3 regions of the Sulfitobacter sp. PR48 genome follow, and region 3 is predicted to be linked to each of the others. Evidence: riboswitches for the same ligand, from Rfam matches in the RefSeq annotation. Region 3 holds a riboswitch; each other region holds the start of a gene.
What was found. Region 3 has a riboswitch for cobalamin ahead of nrdH (glutaredoxin-like protein NrdH). Riboswitches for the same ligand answer to the same signal wherever they lie in the genome.

Region 1 (6,159 bases), on a different contig from region 3:
GGGAACATGGGCAGTCGCATAGAGGAATATCGGAATGCTTCCGATGGGGTCGATGACCACCACCAGCGTAATGAATTCACGGATCAGGTTCTGCCAGTCCATCGGGGCGGCTATCTTTCGGGGCTGAATGTTGGGCGTTGCCCTACATTATCTGGATTGAACGGCGGGTGAAACGCCAAAGCGATCCGTCAGGGCTAAAGGCCTTCGAAGATTGGCTTTCCCTTGGCAAAGATGCCCCGGACAAGGCGCAGTTTGCCTGCAATCTGCGCCCGGTCCCTGAATTGGTCGTTGGACACCACGGGCATGTTGTTTTCCCTGGCGTATTTCAGCAGGAAAGCATCTGCTTCCGTCCCGGCGGGGCAGACCATCACCCGGTTTTGCGGCAGGCCCAGTGCCTTGGCAAAATCCTTTTCCGTCAGGCTCTTGTCCTTCAGGTGGTGCCGTGATGAGGCATCAAGAAAGACAACCGGTGCATATTTGCGTTTCAGCAGGGCGCTGACGACCAGCCGCAGGCTGGCCAGTTCCGCCACCTCGCCATCCCAGTAGAGGACATTGGTGCCGTCGATGACGATGTCCTTGCGGTCACTGGCGGCGACAGTTTCGCCGGGCGGGGCGGCAGGTGCGGGCGGGCGGCCCAGCCGAGACAGGGCAACGGCACCCAGCACCAGCACGGCGGCACCGCCCCAGCCCCATGCATTTGCCGCAATGAACGGATAGGACAGCGACAAAAGCGCCGCCAGCGCGGCTGTGCCCAGCAAGGTCTGCCAAAGCGCTGTGGCCAGGCAGCGGACATAGCCAAAGGCGGCCAGCGCCAGGATAACGGGGGTCAGGATCTGCAATGGTGTGAAGCTTGCAAGCACATCCATGGTTCAATCCTAACCTTTAGCCTTGCCCCTGTCCTGCAGTCTTTGCCACAAGGGTGCGGAAGTTCTGAGGAATAACTGATGGTCGATATCGCAACCCGCGTCTGGAATCACAAGTGGAAGATCGACCCGATCGTCCGGTCCCTGATCGACATGGATTTCTACAAGCTGTTGATGTGTCAATCCATTTTCCGCAACAAACCGGATACCGAGGTCACGTTCTCGCTGATCAACCGGTCTGACCACGTGCCTCTGGCCAAGCTGATCGACGAGGGCGAGCTGCGCGAGCAGCTGGACCATATCCGCTCGCTCAGCCTCAGCCGGGGCGAAAGCACCTGGCTGCGGGGCAATACCTTTTACGGCAAGCGTCAGATGTTCCGGCCCGATTTCATGGAATGGTTCGAGGGGCTGCGCCTGCCGCCCTACCACCTGGAGCGGCGTGGCGACCAATATGAGCTGACCTTCGAAGGCAAATGGCACGAGGTCATGCTGTGGGAAATTCCCGCGCTGGCGGTGCTGATGGAACTGCGGGGCCGGGCCGTGCTGGACACGATGGGCCGGTTCGAACTGCAGGTGCTCTATGCCCGCGCGATGACCCGTGTCTGGGAAAAGATCGCTGTCCTGCGCGAGATTCCCGACCTCTCCGTGGCCGATTTCGGCACCCGCAGGCGGCACAGCTACCTCTGGCAGGACTGGTGCGTACAGGCGATGCAGGAAGGCCTGGGCAAGGCCTTTACCGGGACCTCGAACTGCAAGATCGCGATGAGCCGCGAGCTGGAGGCAATCGGGACAAATGCGCATGAGTTGCCAATGGTTTACGCCGCATTGGCCGAGGATGATGCCGCGCTGGCAGAGGCCCCCTACGAGGTGCTGTCGGACTGGCACGAAGAGCATGACGGGAACCTGCGGATCATCCTGCCGGACACCTATGGCACCAAGGGTTTCCTCGACAATGCGCCGGACTGGCTTGCCGGCTGGACAGGCATTCGCGTGGACAGCGGCGACCCGGTCAAGGCCGCGCAGATTGCCATCGACTGGTGGAAGTCGCGGGGCGAGGATCCGACCCAGAAGCGGGTGATCTTCAGCGATGGTCTGGATGTGGACAAGATACGGGAACTGCACGGAAAATTCGCCGGGAAGGTGAATGTCTCCTTCGGTTGGGGCACATTGCTGACCAATGATTTCAGGGGCCTGGTGAAAGATGATGCGCTGGCCCCTTTCTCGCTGGTGTGCAAGGCCGTGGCGGCCAATGGCAGGCCGACGGTGAAGCTGTCGGACAATCCCAACAAGGCGATGGGCCCGGCCGAAGAGATCGAGCGCTACAAGCGGGTGTTCGGGGTTGGCGCGCAGGACCGCCAGGAGGTTGTGGTCTAGAACGCGCGCAACGGCACCGGCCGATGGCGGCAGAGCACGGGTGTCTACTTTGGCGTGGTCACCTCGCGCCCTGCCGCGTTCATCTGCCGTTCCCGCCAGATGATCAGCAATCCGCCACCTGCCAGCAGCAGCGCGCCGGGGAACAGCTCGGACCAGGGCGCTTCGCCGTAAAACAGCCAGCCCAGGACAAAGGCCAGCGGGATGCCGAAATAGCCGAACGGGGCGAGGTTGCTCTGTTCAGTCATGCGGTAGGCCGTCACCAGCACCAGCACGGCAAATCCGCCGAGCCCGCCCATCGCCACAATCCACAGCAGGTCCGTGCCGTCCTGCATTGGCGTGAAACCGCCCGTGGCCAGCGTCAGCACCAGCGCACCCAGGGTCGCGACGCCGGTGGAATACAGGTTGATCAGGGCTGTTGGCGGGCCGTCGTCCATCATCCGGGCGGTGACGGCGGTCAGCGCATAACAGAGCGCCGCGCCCAGCGGCAGCAGGGCCGCCAGTGAAAAGCTGTCCCGGCCCGGTCCCACGATCATCACCACCCCGGCAAAGCCGACCAGCACCGCGGCCCAGCGCACCAGCCCGACCTTTTCGCCCAGCAGGGGCACGGCAAGTGCGGTGACAAAGACTGCGTTGGAATAGGAGATGGTGGAGGCGGTGGCAAAGGTCAGGATGCCCAGCGACAGGTAAAAGAAATATTGCGCGAAGGTCAGGATCAGCCCGCGCAGCAGGGCCAGTTTCCATTGACGCATGTGCAGGCTGCGCCCTTTGGCGTGCCAGTCCCGGGAGGTCCAGAGGACCAGAAGTGCCGGGATCAGCCCCACCAGGTTGCGGTAGGCCGAAAGTTCGGCGGCGCCGTAGCTGCCGGAGAGGTGTTTGATGATCAGCCCCATGCCATCGAACAACAGGATCGCAAACAGCGAATAGAGAATCGCGAGGGTGGTTCGGCTCACGCGGCGAAGGCTCCTGTCAGAGGGGGAGGGTTGTCCGCCAGTTATGGGCCGCAGGGCAGAGCAGGGCCAGAGGAAATTGAAACGTCATGGTCGGGCGCGGGCAGGCCACCACCCGATCCGGGGCCGGAGTACCGGGGATTGCGCACCGGGGCCGGCATTTCCAGACAGCGCAAGGCGTTGCTGCGGGCAAGCGCATTCGGCGCATGAGTTGTCGTGAATGAGCCTTGCCTTGGCTGGGCCGAAGTGCAACATTGGGCTTGCTTGGTGTTCCCGCAAGCGCCCCTTTGGGTGTGGAACCGAACAGGGAATTCCGTAAGGGCCGCACAGCCTGAAACGGAAGCCGCCCCCGCGACTGTAAGCGGAGAGTCTGTGCCCAACGTGCCACTTGACCATTCGGTCGGGGAAGGCGGGCAAAGGCATCGACCCGTGAGCCAGGAGACCTGCCAGGCGTGAGAAACTTGAAACAGGTCGTCGGGTGTGACGGCAAGGAGAAGACCATGACTACAATGACTGCCAAGTCGCAGACCGCCAGCCGCTTTGTTCCCGCGATCTTTGCCGCCGTTCTGGGCCTTGCCCTGATCACGCTGACCGGGCACGTTCAGGCCGCCGCGTTGCATGATGCCGCGCATGATGTGCGCCATGCCACAGGTTTCCCCTGCCACTGACCCCTATGGGCCATCGGGATCAGGTCTGAGCCGCGTCAAAGCAGGCGGTGACCCGGTTCCCCTGGTGAACAACGCAGCGCGTTCCGGTCATAGACCTTTATCAGCTTGAGGCGCTGCCGATTTTCGGCGGCGTGTTTGTGTTGATTGGTGTCGGTGCCGGCGCGTTGCCATGAAAGCAAGAGGATCTCGTTATGACTTCACGGTTTTTGGTTTCCGCCCTTTTTGCAGGGGCCTTGGCGGGTGCGATCATCGGCCTGCTGCAACTGGTATTTGTGCAGCCTGTGCTGCTGCATGCGGAGCTTTATGAAAGCGGGGAGCTGGTGCATTTCGGCGCAGAGGCGGTCAGCGCCCATCCCGCCTTGCCCGGTTTCGACCTGATGCGCGACGGGTTGAGCGTGATTTTCACCATGCTGACCTATACCGGTTATGCGCTGATCTTGGTTGCGGCCATGAGCTTTGGCGAGGACCGCGGTGCGCGGATCGACGGGCGCTGGGGTATCCTGTGGGGTGTTGCCGGTTTCGTCGCCTTTCATCTGGCCCCCGGATTTACCCTTGCCCCGGAAGTGCCCGGTGTGGCTGCGGCCGATGTGGCCCTGCGGCAGGTCTGGTGGTTTGCGACGGCGATTGCGGCCTGTGTGGCGCTCTGGCTGCTGGCCTTTGGCCAGAACTGGGCGGCCTGGAGTGCGGCGGCGCTGTTGCTGGCCGCACCGCATCTGATCGGCGCGCCGGAGCCCGAGACCTTTACCGGTCCTGTCCCGACCGAGATCGGCGCGCTGTTCGCGGCGCGTGCGCTCGGCGTCGGTCTGGCGGCCTGGGTGTTGCTCGGCTGCTTTGCGGGCTATTTCTGGCAGCGCGAAGGGGAGCATGCCGCCCAGGCGGCGTGAGGGTGTGATGGGCAGAACGCTTGCGCTTTTCGTCATCGGCCTTGTCTTCGGAGGCGGTCTCGGCTTTGCCTTTGCGGCGGGCAACGGGATCACCTTTGACGGGCATGATCATGGGGATGCGGCCCAGCATGGCGGGATGGATCACGGGGGCATGACTGCCGACGGGATGGATCATGCCAAGATGCACGAGACGCCGATTGCGGTCGCGGCGGATGCCGCGCCCGAGGTTCAGATCATGGTCAGCCCGGACCCGATGGCGGGCCATAACCTGCATGTCATGGTCGAGAATTTCGAGTTTTCGCCGCAGAACGCCAGCCTGCCCCATCAACCGGGGCAGGGCCATGCGCATGTCTATGCGAACGGCGTCAAGCTGGCCCGGATCTATGGCCCCTGGATGCATCTGGATGGCCTGCCCAAAGGCCAGGTGGAGATCGAGGTGACGCTGAACAGCAACGATCATCATCCGCTGGAGGTGGAGGGCACGCCGGTAACGGCCCGGGCCGTGGTGGAGGTGGAATGACCGCAACGCTTTATGTCTGCACCACCTGCCGCGCGGGTGAGGTGCTGGAAGAGGATGCCCCCCGGCCCGGCGCGCTGCTGCACAGCGCATTGACCGAAGCGGGGGCACCTGACGCGGTCGAGATCGTCGGGGTGGCCTGTCTGTCCGCCTGTTCGCAAGGGGCGGCGGTGGCGCTGTCGGAGCCGGGCAAATGGACCTATGTATATGGCCGCCTGACCCCGGCGGATGCCCCCGATATCCTGGCCGGTGCCGCCGCCTATGCCGCAAGTGCCGACGGGCTGGTGCCCTGGCGTGAGCGCCCCGTAATTTTCCGCAAGCAGAGCCTTGCGCGTGTTCCCCCCTTTACCCTGCCTTTGGAGGCTGCCGAATGAATGACCTGAGCAAAATTCCCGTGACCGTGATCACCGGGTTTCTGGGCGCTGGCAAAACCACGCTGATCCGCCATCTGATGTCCAATTCGGGCGGGCGGCGGCTGGCTGTTCTGGTGAACGAATTCGGGACCGTGGGGGTGGATGGCGACATCCTGAAATCCTGTGCAATCCCCGATTGCCCGGCAGAGAACATCGTGGAACTGGCCAATGGCTGCATCTGCTGCACGGTGGCCGATGATTTCATCCCCACCATCGAGGCGCTGATGGCGCTGCCCACGCGACCCGATCACATCCTGATCGAAACCTCCGGTCTGGCGCTGCCGAAGCCGCTGCTCAAGGCTTTCGACTGGCCGGCGATCCGTTCGAAGATCACGGTGGACGGGGTGATCGCCCTGGCCGATGCCGAAGCTGTGGCGGCGGGTCGTTTCGCCCCTGACGAGGCGGCGGTGGATGCGCAGAGGCTGGCCGATGACAGTCTGGATCACGAGACCCCGCTGTCCGAGGTATTCGAGGATCAGATTGCCTGTGCGGA
Region 2 (6,159 bases), on a different contig from region 3:
GGCTTGCTGTTCGGCCTGCTCAGCCTGATCGGCGCCACGCTGACCCTGCCGGGGATCGCCGGGATTGTCCTGACGGTGGGCATGGCGGTGGATGCCAATGTGCTGATCTTCGAACGTATCCGCGAAGAGCTGAAAACCGCCAAGGGCCCGGCACGCGCCATTGCACTGGGCTATGAAAAGGCGCTCAGCGCCATCGTGGACGCCAATATCACCACGCTGATCACCGCCGTGATCCTGTTCGCCATGGGCTCCGGCCCGGTGCGCGGCTTTGCCATCACGCTCGGCTTCGGCATCATCACGTCCGTCTTTACCGCGATCTTTGTCACCCGTCTGCTGGTGGTGATCTGGTTTGAACGGGCGCGTCCCAAAACAATTGAGGTCTGACATGCGTTTGCGAATGATCAAGGACGACACGAGTTTCGACTTCTTCGCACGCTGGAAGCTCTGGCTGGGCATTTCGGGCCTGATGATGGTCATCGCCTTTGCCTCCTTCCTGATCCAGGGCCTGAACTATGGCATCGACTTTCGCGGCGGCACCACGATCCGCACCGAAAGCCCGCGCCCCGTGGTTGTTGCGGAATACCGCGATGCGATTGACAAGCTGGGGCTGGGCGACATCACCATCACCGAGGTGTTCGACCCCAGTTTCCGCGACGATCAGAACGTGGCGATGATTCGCATCCAGGCGCAGGACGAACAGCAGGCGGTCACCGTCGAAACCATCGAAGCGGTGGAACAGGCGCTGAAAACCGCGCGGCCCGACATCAAGTTCACTTCGGTCGAATCCGTGGGCCCCAAGGTATCGGGCGAACTGATCCAGACGGCGGTGATTGCCGTGGCGCTGGCGATCGGGGCGGTGCTGATCTACATCTGGCTGCGCTTTGAATGGCAGTTTGCCGCAGGGGCCGTGCTGGCCCTTGTCCATGACGTGGTGCTGACAATCGGCATCTTCTCCGAGCTTGAAATCCGGTTCGATCTGGCGATCATCGCAGCACTTCTGACCATCGTGGGCTATTCGCTGAACGATACCGTCGTTGTCTTTGACCGGGTGCGGGAGAACCTGCGCAAGTACAAGAAACGCCCCCTGAAAGAGATCCTGAACCTGTCCATCAATGAAACCATGAGCCGGACATTGATGACCTCCTTCACCACCCTGCTGGCGCTGATCGCGCTCTTTGCACTTGGCGGTGATGTGATCCGGGGTTTCGTCTTTGCGATGATCTGGGGCGTGATCGTGGGCACCTATTCCTCGATCTTCGTGGCCTCGGCGATCCTGCTCTATCTCGGCGTCAAGCGCGACTGGTCCAAACCGGATGCGAATGCAGGCAACCAATACGCCAATATTGACGCCTGAGACACCCGCGCCGGATCGACCGCAGGTTCGGTCCCAGGTGCGGCGCGGATCAGCTTTTGCGCTGCACCATCAGAAACGGGCCTGCGGGTTTCAGCGAAGTGTGATACCGCCAGTACGGCTAGCTTTTCAGTGCCCCGGATTTTCATCATCGGTTTCCGCGGGCAGGGTGCTGGCATCAAATGCAGCGCTCCAGCGATCCAGCAGCGCGCAATCGCCCTGCAGACACCGCCATTGCCGCAACCCGTTGCGCAGCCCGGCGCGCCCGATCCGGGTCGCAGGCTCGGTGATGCTGCCCGGCTCCCGCTCCCGTTCAAGCGCTGCCCAGCAGAGTGATTTCGCGGAAAGGTATTCCTGCGAACCCCATGCCTGCAACATTTCCTGAAACCTGTAAAAGGCGGCGCGGTTGAACGCCTTGTCCTCTCCCAGCCGTCCGGAAACCGGGCTCTCGGGGTGATAGCCCGCACAGGGCACCCAGCCTTCGGGGATCGGCGCATTGGCGGAATGGGTGCGCCCCGCGCGCAGAAGTTTTGGCAAGACATGCGTATGTGGCCCCTCGGGGGAGGTGCCGCCGGTATCCGGCCCGCCGATCATCTGAAACACCTCGACCCGGCCCAGCCGGGTCAGGGCAACGCGGTGCGGATGCGCCCTGAGGATGGCAGCCATGGCCGGATTGTCCGGATCCATCAGCGACCGGCCCGCCTTTGCGCTCTGGTCGGTGAAACGGGAGACATCGCGCGAGGTCAGGAAGGCCACGGCATCCTGCATCTTCTGCGCCTCAAGCTCCTGCGCCAGCCAGGCTGCGACATCGCGTTCTTTCGGCAGGTCCGCATTGCGCACCTCGCGCCAGACGATGCGTCGCGCCGTCACGAAACCGGGCTGGTTGATGGCCCAGCTGAGCACCTGCATCTCGCGCTCAAGCTCAAGGCTCAGCCAGGGCCGCACAAGGGTGACGCCGCTCATTCCAGTATGTCCAGCGGCTGAAAGACAAGCCCCGATGCCGTTTCTTCCAGAAAAGCGCTGACGCCAAAGGTGTCACGGACAAGCGCTGGGGTCAGCACCGCCTGCGGTGGGCCGTCCGCGGCAATGCCGCCCTTGTCGACGACGATCAGGCGGGTGCAGTGCCGCGCCGCCAACCCCAGGTCATGCAGTGACACGATCACCGCGCGCCCCTCCGCCGCCAGATCGGCAAAGCTGCCGCGGTATTCCAGCGCGAGGGAGGTCGATTCGCGTCCGTAATGCGGATTGGAGGAACTGCTGTCCTTCTCGGTCTCAAGCAGCAGGTTCAGCAGATGGCCGGCCTCTGCCACGCTGCGCCCGTCCAGGCCGAAACTCAGCCGGTATTTCAGCGCTTGGGTCCGGGTAAGCTTCGGCGCGCCGCCGTTGAAGGTCGATTCGTATCTGGTGTTCTCATAGGCCAGCCGATGGGTCAGCCGCCCCTCCAGCATCGCATATTCGCCGTAGACCCCTAGGTCGTGTTGACATTCATTGTCGCCCACCCGCGCGAGGCGGATTTTGCCGCTGGCGCCCTGATGTGAGCGCAGCAATGTGATCATTGGAAGCGAACATCCGGGATGGCAGAGGCAAAATCCGCCGCGCCCCGCAGGGGTTTCGCCAAAATTGCCCATTTCTGCGTTAAGAGAGCTTGAAATAGCTGGCTATTCCTGCGCTCTCTTGCCTGGAACTGAGCAATTTTGGACTGAAACGGGTGGGTGACAATGAATGTCAACACGACCTAGCGTCCGTTCGTCGCGGGTGCCGAACTGGGTCGGATCATCCACCACATAACCCGGCGCATCCGGCGCGAAAGAAATGCGGTTGCCGTTGTCCCATTGCCCAGCTCCAGCGTGGCCGAATAGGTGTCACCGATCCCGCCTTTGCGGGTAATGATATTGATAACCCCCGCCGAGGCGTTGGAACCGTAATAGACCGATTGCGGCCCGCGCAGCACCTCGATGCGCTCGATATTGGCGGTTTCCAGACCGCTGAGAATATATTCGCCATCGCCGCCCGAGGCTTCGATCCCGTCGATCAGGATCAGCGTATGGTTTGCCTCGCCGCCGCGCAGGCGGACCTGGTAAAACTGCTGCCGTACCCGTTGACCGACACGCCCGGCAAGGCGCGCAGGGCGTCCTGCACCGTGGCGATGCCGCGCTCCTCGATCTGTTGTGCCGTGACAACGCGCGCCGCGCGGCCCAGTGCCTCGGCCTCGATCGGCGTCAGCCCGCCCGAGACAATGATTTCGCCCAGATCGAAATGATCCTGAGCCAGTGCAGCAGTGGTGAAGAATGGAACGACGGCTGCGGAAGCCAGAGCGGATGCAAGAGGCATGAGATACCCTCGGTTGCGGCCCCGACGGGCCGCCAGACGTTGAATTGTCTTTTGAGGGATGCCCCCCGCAGACGGTGAAAACACCACAAGCGGAAGCTCCGCAGTCCCGACGCCCCTCGCGCCCGAACAGGGTGAACACCTCGGCAGGTCTCCTGACTCGCGGGTCGTTGCTTGGCCGGACCTTCCCATCACATATGCTGTGACAGTGGTATGCGCCGGCTTCGCTCTCCGCCTACAGTTGCGGGGGCAGTCGTGGATTTGGCCGGAGGGCCGAACCACGTTCCCTATTAACCAGACGGCGAACCGTCCGGACCGAAGTACCCTTTGGTTAGCGGCCCGAATCGTTTCGGTAAAGCCTGCATGGGAAAATTCTCTGCGCCGCCCGGCGGGGCCCGCGGCAAAGCACCCCGCCAGGGGGCGTCTTTTTACCGCGCTGGCCTATAACGTCAGGGCCGCATCGGCTATGATCGTCCTGCCGCTTTGCAAAGGGATGTGACATGCGCTTGAACGAGATCGTCTTTACGGATGCGAAACCCGTCGAAGGCTATGGCCCCGGCTTTTTCCGCATCGGCGGGCAGGTGATCCATGGCCCGGTGATTGCCGGACCCGGTGGCATTCAGACATGGGCCGGGCTGCAGGACGACGCCGCGCTTCTGGCGCTCAAGGGGCAGGTTGACGTGCTCTTTGTCGGGACCGGCGCCGAGATCGGCCATCTGCCGGAATCCCTGACCGGCCCGCTGGAGGAGGCCGGTATGGGGGTGGAGGCGATGGCATCCCCCGCCGCCTGCCGCACCTACAACATCTTGCTGAGCGAAGGCCGCCGCATTGCCCTCGCGCTGATCCCCGTCTGACATGCCCGGGCCGTTGCGCCCGCCCCGCCGGGGTGCCGCGCCGCAAATGACCGCTTTTGCGCGCTCCGCCAATGGGTTACGCAGGGGGCATGATGTTACGTGTCGATGATCTGACCCTTGCCCGTGGCGGTGTGCCGGTTCTGACCGGTCTCAGCCTTGCGCTGGTGCCGGGCCAGGCGCTGATCCTGCGCGGGCCGAACGGCGCGGGCAAGACTACCCTGTTGCGCAGCATCGCGGGCCTGCAACCGCCGCTTTCGGGCCGCATCGAGGGCGCGCAGGACCGTGTCGCCTATGCCGCCCATGCCGACGGGCTGAAAGCGATGCTGAGCGTGACCGAGAACCTGGCCTTCTGGGCGCGGACCTTTGGCACTTCCGACATCACCCCGGCGCTGGATGCCTTTGACCTGCACGGGCTGGCGGACCGGCTGGCAGGCACCCTGTCGGCAGGGCAGAAACGCCGTCTGGGACTGGCGCGGCTTCTGGTCACCGGGCGGCCGCTCTGGGTGCTGGACGAACCCACCGTTTCGCTCGACACCGGGGCGGTGGCGCTCTTTGCCGCTGCCCTGCGCGCGCATCTGGCACAGGGCGGCGCGGCGCTGATCGCCACCCATATCGACCTGGGGATCGAGGCGCAGGTGCTGGACATCACCCCCTTCCGCGCCAGTGCTGCCACCCGCGCCGGCGCCAGCGACGAGGCCTTTCTGTGAGGGCGCTTCTGATCCGCGACCTGACGCTCGCGCTCCGGGCCGGGGGCGGCTTTGGCCTGGGGCTTGCCTTCTTCCTGATCGTGACGGTGCTGGTGCCCTTCAGCGTCGGCCCGCAGGCGGCGCTCTTGCAACTCATCGCCCCCGGCGTGCTCTGGCTGGGCGCGCTGCTGGCCTGCCTTTTGTCGCTGGACCGCCTGCTGGCGCTGGATTTCGAGGATGGCACGCTTGACCTGCTGCTCACTGCCCCGCTGCCGCTGGAGGGGGCGCTGAGCGTCAAGGCGCTGGCCCATTGGCTGACCACGGGCCTGCCGCTGGTGCTGGCCGCCCCGGTGCTGGGCGTGCTGCTGAACCTCGCACCGCCAGGCTACCTCTGGCTTGTCGTTTCGCTGGCGCTGGGGACACCGGCGCTGTCGGTCATCGGCTGTTTCGGCGCGGCGCTTACCGTGGGGATCAAACGCGGCGGGCTGCTGCTGTCGCTGCTGGTACTGCCGCTTTACGTGCCGACCCTGATCTTCGGGGCCGAGGTCGCCCGGCGCGGCGCAGGCGGGCAGGAGGTGACCACACCACTGCTGATGCTGGCCGGGATCACCTGCGCGGTGATCGCCCTGATGCCCTTCGCCTCTGCCGCCGTGCTGCGCATGGGGCTGCGATGAGCGGCGCCGCCCCCCATACCCCCGGTCAATCCGTCGCGCCGTCGTCTATTGAGCACCGCCGCGCGGCAGAGTAGGAGTAGCCCATGTCGATCTGGAGTTACGCAAACCCGGTGAAATTTCTCACCCTGAGCGCGCGGGTACAACCCGTGCTCTGGGTGCTGTCGCTGGCCTGTGTCGCGACCGGGCTGATCTGGGGCTTCTTCGGCACGCCCCAGGATTACCGCCAGGGCGCAACGGTCAAGATCATCTACCTGCATGTCCCCGCC
Region 3 (6,159 bases):
TATAGCGGGTCTCGATCTCGTAGAGGTCGAACATCAGCGCAAAGGCAAAGTCTTTCAATTCAGCCCGCTCCGCTTCGGTCAGCCGTTCCATGGCGCGCTGGAACTTGTAGCCGATGTAATAGCCATGCACCGCCTCGTCGCGGATGATCAGGCGGATCAGATCGGCGGTGTTGGTCAGCCTGGCGCGGCTGGACCAATGCATTGGCAGGTAAAAGCCGGAATAGAACAGGAAGCTTTCCAGAAACACGCTGGCCACCTTCTTGCGCAGCGGGTTCGATGTGGCGTCATATTCATCTAGGATCAGCCGCGATTTCTGCTGCAGCTGCGCATTCTCTTCCGACCAGCGGAATGCCTCGTCCACCTCGGCGGTGGAACATAAGGTCGAGAAGATGGAGGAATAGGACCGCGCATGGACCGCCTCCATGAAGGCGATATTGGTCAGAACCGCCTCTTCATGCGGCGTGACCGCATCGGCCATCAGCGCAGGTGCGCCGACGGTGTTCTGGATCGTGTCCAGCAGTGTCAGGCCGGTGAACACCCGGATCGTCAGGCGCTGTTCTTCCTCCGACAATTGCGACCAGCTTTGGATGTCGTTCGACAGCGGCATCTTTTCCGGCAGCCAGAAGTTCACCGTCAGACGGTTCCAGATCTCCAGGTCCTTGTCGTCCTGCAAACGGTTCCAGTTGATCGCGCGCGGCACGGGGCGGGAATGGGTCAGATCTTTCATTTCGGTCCTCACAACGAGCAGGAGACGCAGCCCTGCACCTCGGTTCCTTCCAGCGCCAGTTGGCGAAGGCGGATGTAATAGATTGTCTTGATGCCTTTCTTCCAGGCGTAGATCTGGGCGCGGTTGATGTCGCGGGTGCTGGCGGTGTCCTTGAAGAACAGCGTCAGCGACAGGCCCTGATCCACATGCTGCGTGGCGGCGGCATAGGTGTCGATGATCGCCTCCGGCCCGATTTCATAGGCATCCCGGTAGTACTCAAGATTGTCATTGGTCATATAGGGCGCCGGGTAATAGACGCGGCCCAGCTTGCCCTCCTTGCGGATCTCGATCTTCGAGGTGATCGGGTGGATCGACGAGGTCGAATTGTTGATATAGCTGATCGACCCGGTCGGCGGCACCGCTTGAAGGTTGCGGTTGAACAACCCGTCCTTCATGACCTCCTCTTTCAGCGCGTTCCAGTCCTGACGGCTGGGCACTTCGATGCCGAACTGATCGAACAGGGCCTTGATGCGCGCGGTTTCGGGCAGCCAGTCCCGTTCGACATAGGTATCGAAAAAACTGCCATCGGCGTATTTCGACGTTTCGAAACCGGCAAAGCTGCGGCCGCGTTCGCGCGCCAATGCGTTAGATGCGCGCAGACAGTGGAACAGCACCGTGGCAAAATAGATGTTGGTGAAATCCACACCCTCGGCGCTGCCGTAGTGGATATGCTCGCGCGCAAGGAAACCGTGCAGGTTCATCTGCCCGAGCCCGATGGCATGTCCTTCGTCGTTGCCCCGGCGCACGGAAGGCACCGAGTCGATGGCCGACAGTTCCGACACCGCGTTCAACGCCCGGATCGCCGCCTGCACCGTGCCCCCCAGATCGCCACCATCCATTGCCTTGGCGATGTTGAGCGACCCGAGGTTGCAGGAGATATCGGTGCCCAGATGCTTGTAGCTCAGATCGTCGTTGAATTCGGAGGCCTCGCTGACCTGGAGAATCTCGGAACACAGGTTCGACATGACGATGCGCCCCTTGACCGGGTTGGCGCGGTTCACCGTGTCCTCGAACATGATATAGGGATAGCCCGATTCAAACTGGATCTCGGCCAGCGTCTGGAAGAACGCCCGCGCGTTGATCTTTTTCTTTCGGATCCTGGGGTTATCCACCATCTCGTGGTATTTCTCGGTCACCGAGATTTCCGAGAAAGGCACCTTGTAGACCCGTTCCACATCATGCGGCGAGAACAGGTACATATCCTCGTTCTTCTTGGCCAGGGTAAAGGTGATGTCGGGGATGACCACGCCCAGCGACAGGGTCTTGATCCGGATCTTTTCATCCGCATTCTCGCGCTTGGTATCGAGGAAACGCAGGATATCGGGGTGGTGCGCGTTCAGATAGACGGCTCCGGCGCCCTGACGCGCGCCCAGCTGGTTGGCATAGGAAAAGCTGTCTTCCAGCAGTTTCATCACCGGGATCACCCCGGACGACTGGTTCTCGATCCCTTTGATCGGCGCACCATGTTCGCGCAGGTTGGTCAGCAGCAGGGCCACGCCGCCGCCGCGCTTGGACAATTGCAGGGCCGAATTGATGCCCCGCCCGATGCTTTCCATGTTGTCTTCCAGACGCAGCAGGAAACAGGAAATCAGCTCGCCCCTTTGCGCCTTGCCCGCGTTCAGGAAGGTCGGCGTTGCGGGCTGGAACCGGCCTGCGATGATCTCGTTCATCAGGCGCATCGCGTCGTCTTCACTGCCGCGCGCCAGCGTCAGGGCGACCATCACCACGCGGTCTTCGAAGCGTTCGAGATAGCGTTTCCCGTCCAGTGTTTTCAGCGTGTAGCTGGTGTAGTATTTGAACGCGCCCAGGAAGGTCGGAAAACGGAACTTCAGGGCAAAGGCTGCCGCCCAGATCCGGTGCAGGAAACCGCGGTCATATTGCTTCAGCACGGCCTCTTCGTAAAAGCCTTCGCTGACCAGATAGTCCAGCTTTTCATCCAGCGAATGAAAGAACACCGTGTTCTGGTTCACATGCTGCAGGAAGTACTGCCGCGCCGCCATGCGGTCGGCGTCGAAACGGATATGCCCCTGATCGTCATAGAGGTTCAGCATCGCGTTCAGCGCGTGGTAGTCGAGCCCCTGCCATTCGGCAGGCACCGCTGCGGCCGGGGCGCTGTCGGTCAGTTCGCGGTCAAGAGTTGCGTTTTCCAAAATCTGTCCAATCCATCCAGGACACGGGCGACATCACCGTCGGTCCCCGCGAGTTCAAAGCGATACAGCACCGGCACGGCGCATTTTCTGGCGATCACATCGCCCGCCAGCGCATAGGTCGCGCCGAAGTTCCGGTTGCCCGAGGCGATGACCCCGCGCAACAGCGCACGGTTGCGCGCAATGTTGAGAAAGCGGATCACCGGTTTGGGAACCGCGCCACGCCCCTGCCCGTCCGCAAAGGTTGGTGTGACCAGCACAAAGGGCGCGTCGGGAGCGGGCAGCGGCGCTTCGGGGTCCGGCGGAATACGCGCCGCCGCCAGACCGGTCCGGCCCACGAAACGATGCGTGTTCTGCGACCGGGACGAGAAATAGACCAGCCCGCCCATTGCCGCGCCCTCAGATCATCGCGCTGATCTTGTCGGGGCGGAATCCGGCCCAGTGATCATCGCCTGCCACCACGACGGGGGCCTGCCGATAGCCCAGACCCTGCACCAGTGCCATTGCCGCGGCATCCTCGGTCAGGTCGATCAGCTGAAAATCAATGCCGCGCATCTCAAGCGCGCGGGTGGTTGCGGTGCATTGCACGCAGGCCGGTTTGGAATAGACTGTAATGGTCATTTGCCCTGTCCTCACTATGGTGTTGGCACGAAAGGAAGGGCACGGGATCGGGCGCCAGTGGCACCGGAACACGCGCCCCGGCCCTCCGCCGCGGTCGTCATCTATGGTGCTCCGGCAGGTCTCCTGACTCGCAGCTCGGGTGTCGCGGCCCCCTTCCCGGTGCGGCATGCACCAGTGGTAACGGGACGTGACTCGCTGCTTACAGTTGCGGGGGCAGTGCCGGATTTTCACCAGCTTCCCTTTTCACCGGCAAGACGAGTCGCCGGCACCAAAGCAACTGCATATTGGGTGAACTTGAGGCAAACTGTCAATATATAGATGTCGGCCTTTTTACCTTCCCCTTCCGGGAAAATGCGTTGCTGTCTTTTCCAAGAGTGTTTTGGTCGCAAATAAATCTTCATAAAACATGCGTCCGGCCTATCATCACAGGACAAGGTGCGGGCTTCGGTCCGAGAATTGGGAAGCCGGCGAAAATCCGGCACTGCCCCCGCAACGGTAAGATCGTAATGCGGCGCATCAACGGCCACTGGGCAGGAGGAGCCCGGGAAGGCGTTGCGCCTCGGGCCCTCACGGGCTGCGATCAAGTCCGGAAACCAGCCTTGGTGAAGTTGTTCAACCGCGGGTGGCGGTCTTGGCACTGAATTGGCGCGCGGCACCTCCCAGAGGCTGCGGCCCATCGGTGTCTTGTGCTGTCATCTGCCCAAATCGATCCGCGGGGCGCGGCAGGAGACCAGAAAGATGACCCACCCACTCAGCGACCTGCTGGCACGGCGCCGCGCCGGCCATGCGCTGGAACAACCCTTCTACACCGATCCCGACGTCTTTCGCGCGGATATGGAAACGATTTTCTACCGCGACTGGCTGTTCGCCGTCCCTGCCTGCGAACTGACCAAAGCGGGCAGCTATGTCACCCATCAGGTCGGCAGCTACGGCGTGGTCATCGTGCGCGGTTCCGATGGCGTGATCCGCGCCTTTCACAATTCCTGCCGCCATCGCGGTTCGGTCATCTGCAACAAGGCAAAGGGCGTGTCGCCCAACCTGGTCTGCCCCTATCACCAATGGACATACAGTCTGGACGGAAAGCTGTTGTGGGCCCGCGAAATGGGGCCTGATTTCGATCCGTCACAGCATGGGTTGAAACCGGTCCATTGCCGGGATCTGCAGGGGCTGATCTATATCTGCCTTGCCGATGAAGCGCCCGATTTCGAGGCCTTCGCCGCCCTCGCGCAGCCCTATCTTGCGGTGCATGACCTGAGCGACGCCAAGGTCGCGCATGAGACAAGCATCATCGAAGACGGCAACTGGAAGCTGGTCTGGGAAAACAACCGCGAATGTTACCATTGCGGGGGCAACCATCCGGGCCTGTGCCGGTCCTTTACCGATGATCCGACCGTCACCGGCATCGAGGAAGGGGAGACACCGCCGCATCTTCAGGCCCATTTCGACCGGCTGGAAGATCAGGGCTATCCCTCGCAATTCCGCATGGCCGAGGACATGCAATACCGCCTTGCGCGGATGCCGCTTCTGCCGGGTGCCAAGAGCTTTACGATGGACCTGAAACCGGCGGTGACAAAGTTTCTCGGGCGGGTCCGGGACGACACCGCCGGCACTTTGCTGAAATACCATTACCCCACCACCTGGAACCATTTCCTGCCGGATCATTCCATCGTCTTTCGCGTCACACCGCTGACGGCGACGACAACGCAAGTCACGACCAAATGGCTGGTCCACAAGGATGCCGTGGAAGGTGTGGATTACGATCTCCAGCGCCTGACCGAGGTCTGGATCGCCACCAATGACGAGGACCGCCGGGTGGTGGAAGACAACCAGCGCGGCATCAATTCACCCGCCTATGAGCCCGGTCCCTATTCGCCCATCCACGAGACCGGCGTGATCGGTTTTGTCGACTGGTATTGCAACACGATGTCGCGGCGGCTGACCCCGACCCAGATGGCGGCGGAGTAACACGATGAAAGATATCGCCCATCCGTCCAATATCTTCTGGCAGGACGATGAACCGCTGGAATGCGTGTCGGTCATCCCCGAACTGGCCAATACCGCCACATTCACCTTTCGCGCGCCCTCGGGGGCGCTGTTCGACTTCAAGCCGGGTCAGTTCCTGACGCTGGAACTGCCGGTGCCCGGTGGCACCGTGCACCGGACCTATACGATTTCCTCCTCGCCCTCGCGGCCGCGGTCGATCTCGATCACCGTCAAGGCGCAGGCCGACAGCATCGGCACACGCTGGATGCTGGATCACCTGGAACCCGGCATGCGGCTGAAGGTGACGGGACCGGCGGGCTGGTTCACCCATACCGATTTCCCGTCAGACAAATACCTGTTCATCTCGGCCGGGTCCGGCATCACGCCGATGATGTCGATGACCACCTGGATGTTCGATCTGGGCACCGAGCCTGACATCGTCTTTGTGAACTGCGCGCGCCGCCCGTCCGAGATCATCTTTCGCCAGCGGCTGGAGCACATGGCCAGCCGGGTGCCGGGCATCGACCTGCACTGGATCGTCAAGGCGGCCGACCGGTTTGCGCCCTGGACCGGCTATCGCGGCCAGATCAACCAGCTGATGCTGGGCCTCATGGCCCCCGATTATCTGGAGCGCGAAGTCTT

Region 1: it holds a riboswitch for cobalamin, as region 3 does, so the genes downstream of both, PVW51_RS01840 (CbtB domain-containing protein) here and nrdH (glutaredoxin-like protein NrdH) in region 3, are expected to answer to the same signal.
Region 2: it holds a riboswitch for cobalamin, as region 3 does, so the genes downstream of both, PVW51_RS24325 (TonB-dependent receptor) here and nrdH (glutaredoxin-like protein NrdH) in region 3, are expected to answer to the same signal.

The regions. Positions count from the first base shown of each region.
Region 1 is NZ_JARAMM010000001.1:383,073-389,231, reverse strand. It holds gene PVW51_RS01860 (MarC family protein) at 1-102, opposite strand, end outside; gene PVW51_RS01855 (NYN domain-containing protein) at 195-866, opposite strand; gene pncB (nicotinate phosphoribosyltransferase) at 945-2,237, shown strand; gene PVW51_RS01845 (DMT family transporter) at 2,282-3,187, opposite strand; cobalamin riboswitch at 3,433-3,649, shown strand; gene PVW51_RS01840 (CbtB domain-containing protein) at 3,694-3,852, shown strand; gene PVW51_RS01835 (CbtA family protein) at 4,044-4,736, shown strand; gene PVW51_RS01830 (hypothetical protein) at 4,744-5,256, shown strand; gene PVW51_RS01825 (DUF1636 family protein) at 5,253-5,627, shown strand; gene cobW (cobalamin biosynthesis protein CobW) at 5,624-6,159, shown strand, end outside.
Region 2 is NZ_JARAMM010000013.1:53,098-59,256, reverse strand. It holds gene secD (protein translocase subunit SecD) at 1-384, shown strand, start outside; gene secF (protein translocase subunit SecF) at 386-1,354, shown strand; gene PVW51_RS17180 (DUF6925 family protein) at 1,481-2,314, opposite strand; gene PVW51_RS17175 (ABC transporter ATP-binding protein) at 2,311-2,907, opposite strand; partial or broken gene PVW51_RS24325 (TonB-dependent receptor) at 3,087-3,682, opposite strand; cobalamin riboswitch at 3,808-4,014, opposite strand; gene PVW51_RS17165 (Mth938-like domain-containing protein) at 4,180-4,533, shown strand; gene ccmA (heme ABC exporter ATP-binding protein CcmA) at 4,623-5,240, shown strand; gene ccmB (heme exporter protein CcmB) at 5,237-5,893, shown strand; gene PVW51_RS17150 (heme ABC transporter permease) at 5,977-6,159, shown strand, end outside.
Region 3 is NZ_JARAMM010000004.1:243,647-249,805, reverse strand. It holds gene nrdF (class 1b ribonucleoside-diphosphate reductase subunit beta) at 1-727, opposite strand, end outside; gene nrdE (class 1b ribonucleoside-diphosphate reductase subunit alpha) at 736-2,817, opposite strand; gene nrdI (class Ib ribonucleoside-diphosphate reductase assembly flavoprotein NrdI) at 2,886-3,302, opposite strand; gene nrdH (glutaredoxin-like protein NrdH) at 3,313-3,534, opposite strand; cobalamin riboswitch at 3,631-3,822, opposite strand; cobalamin riboswitch at 3,952-4,150, shown strand; gene PVW51_RS07525 (aromatic ring-hydroxylating oxygenase subunit alpha) at 4,273-5,499, shown strand; gene PVW51_RS07520 (hybrid-cluster NAD(P)-dependent oxidoreductase) at 5,504-6,159, shown strand, end outside.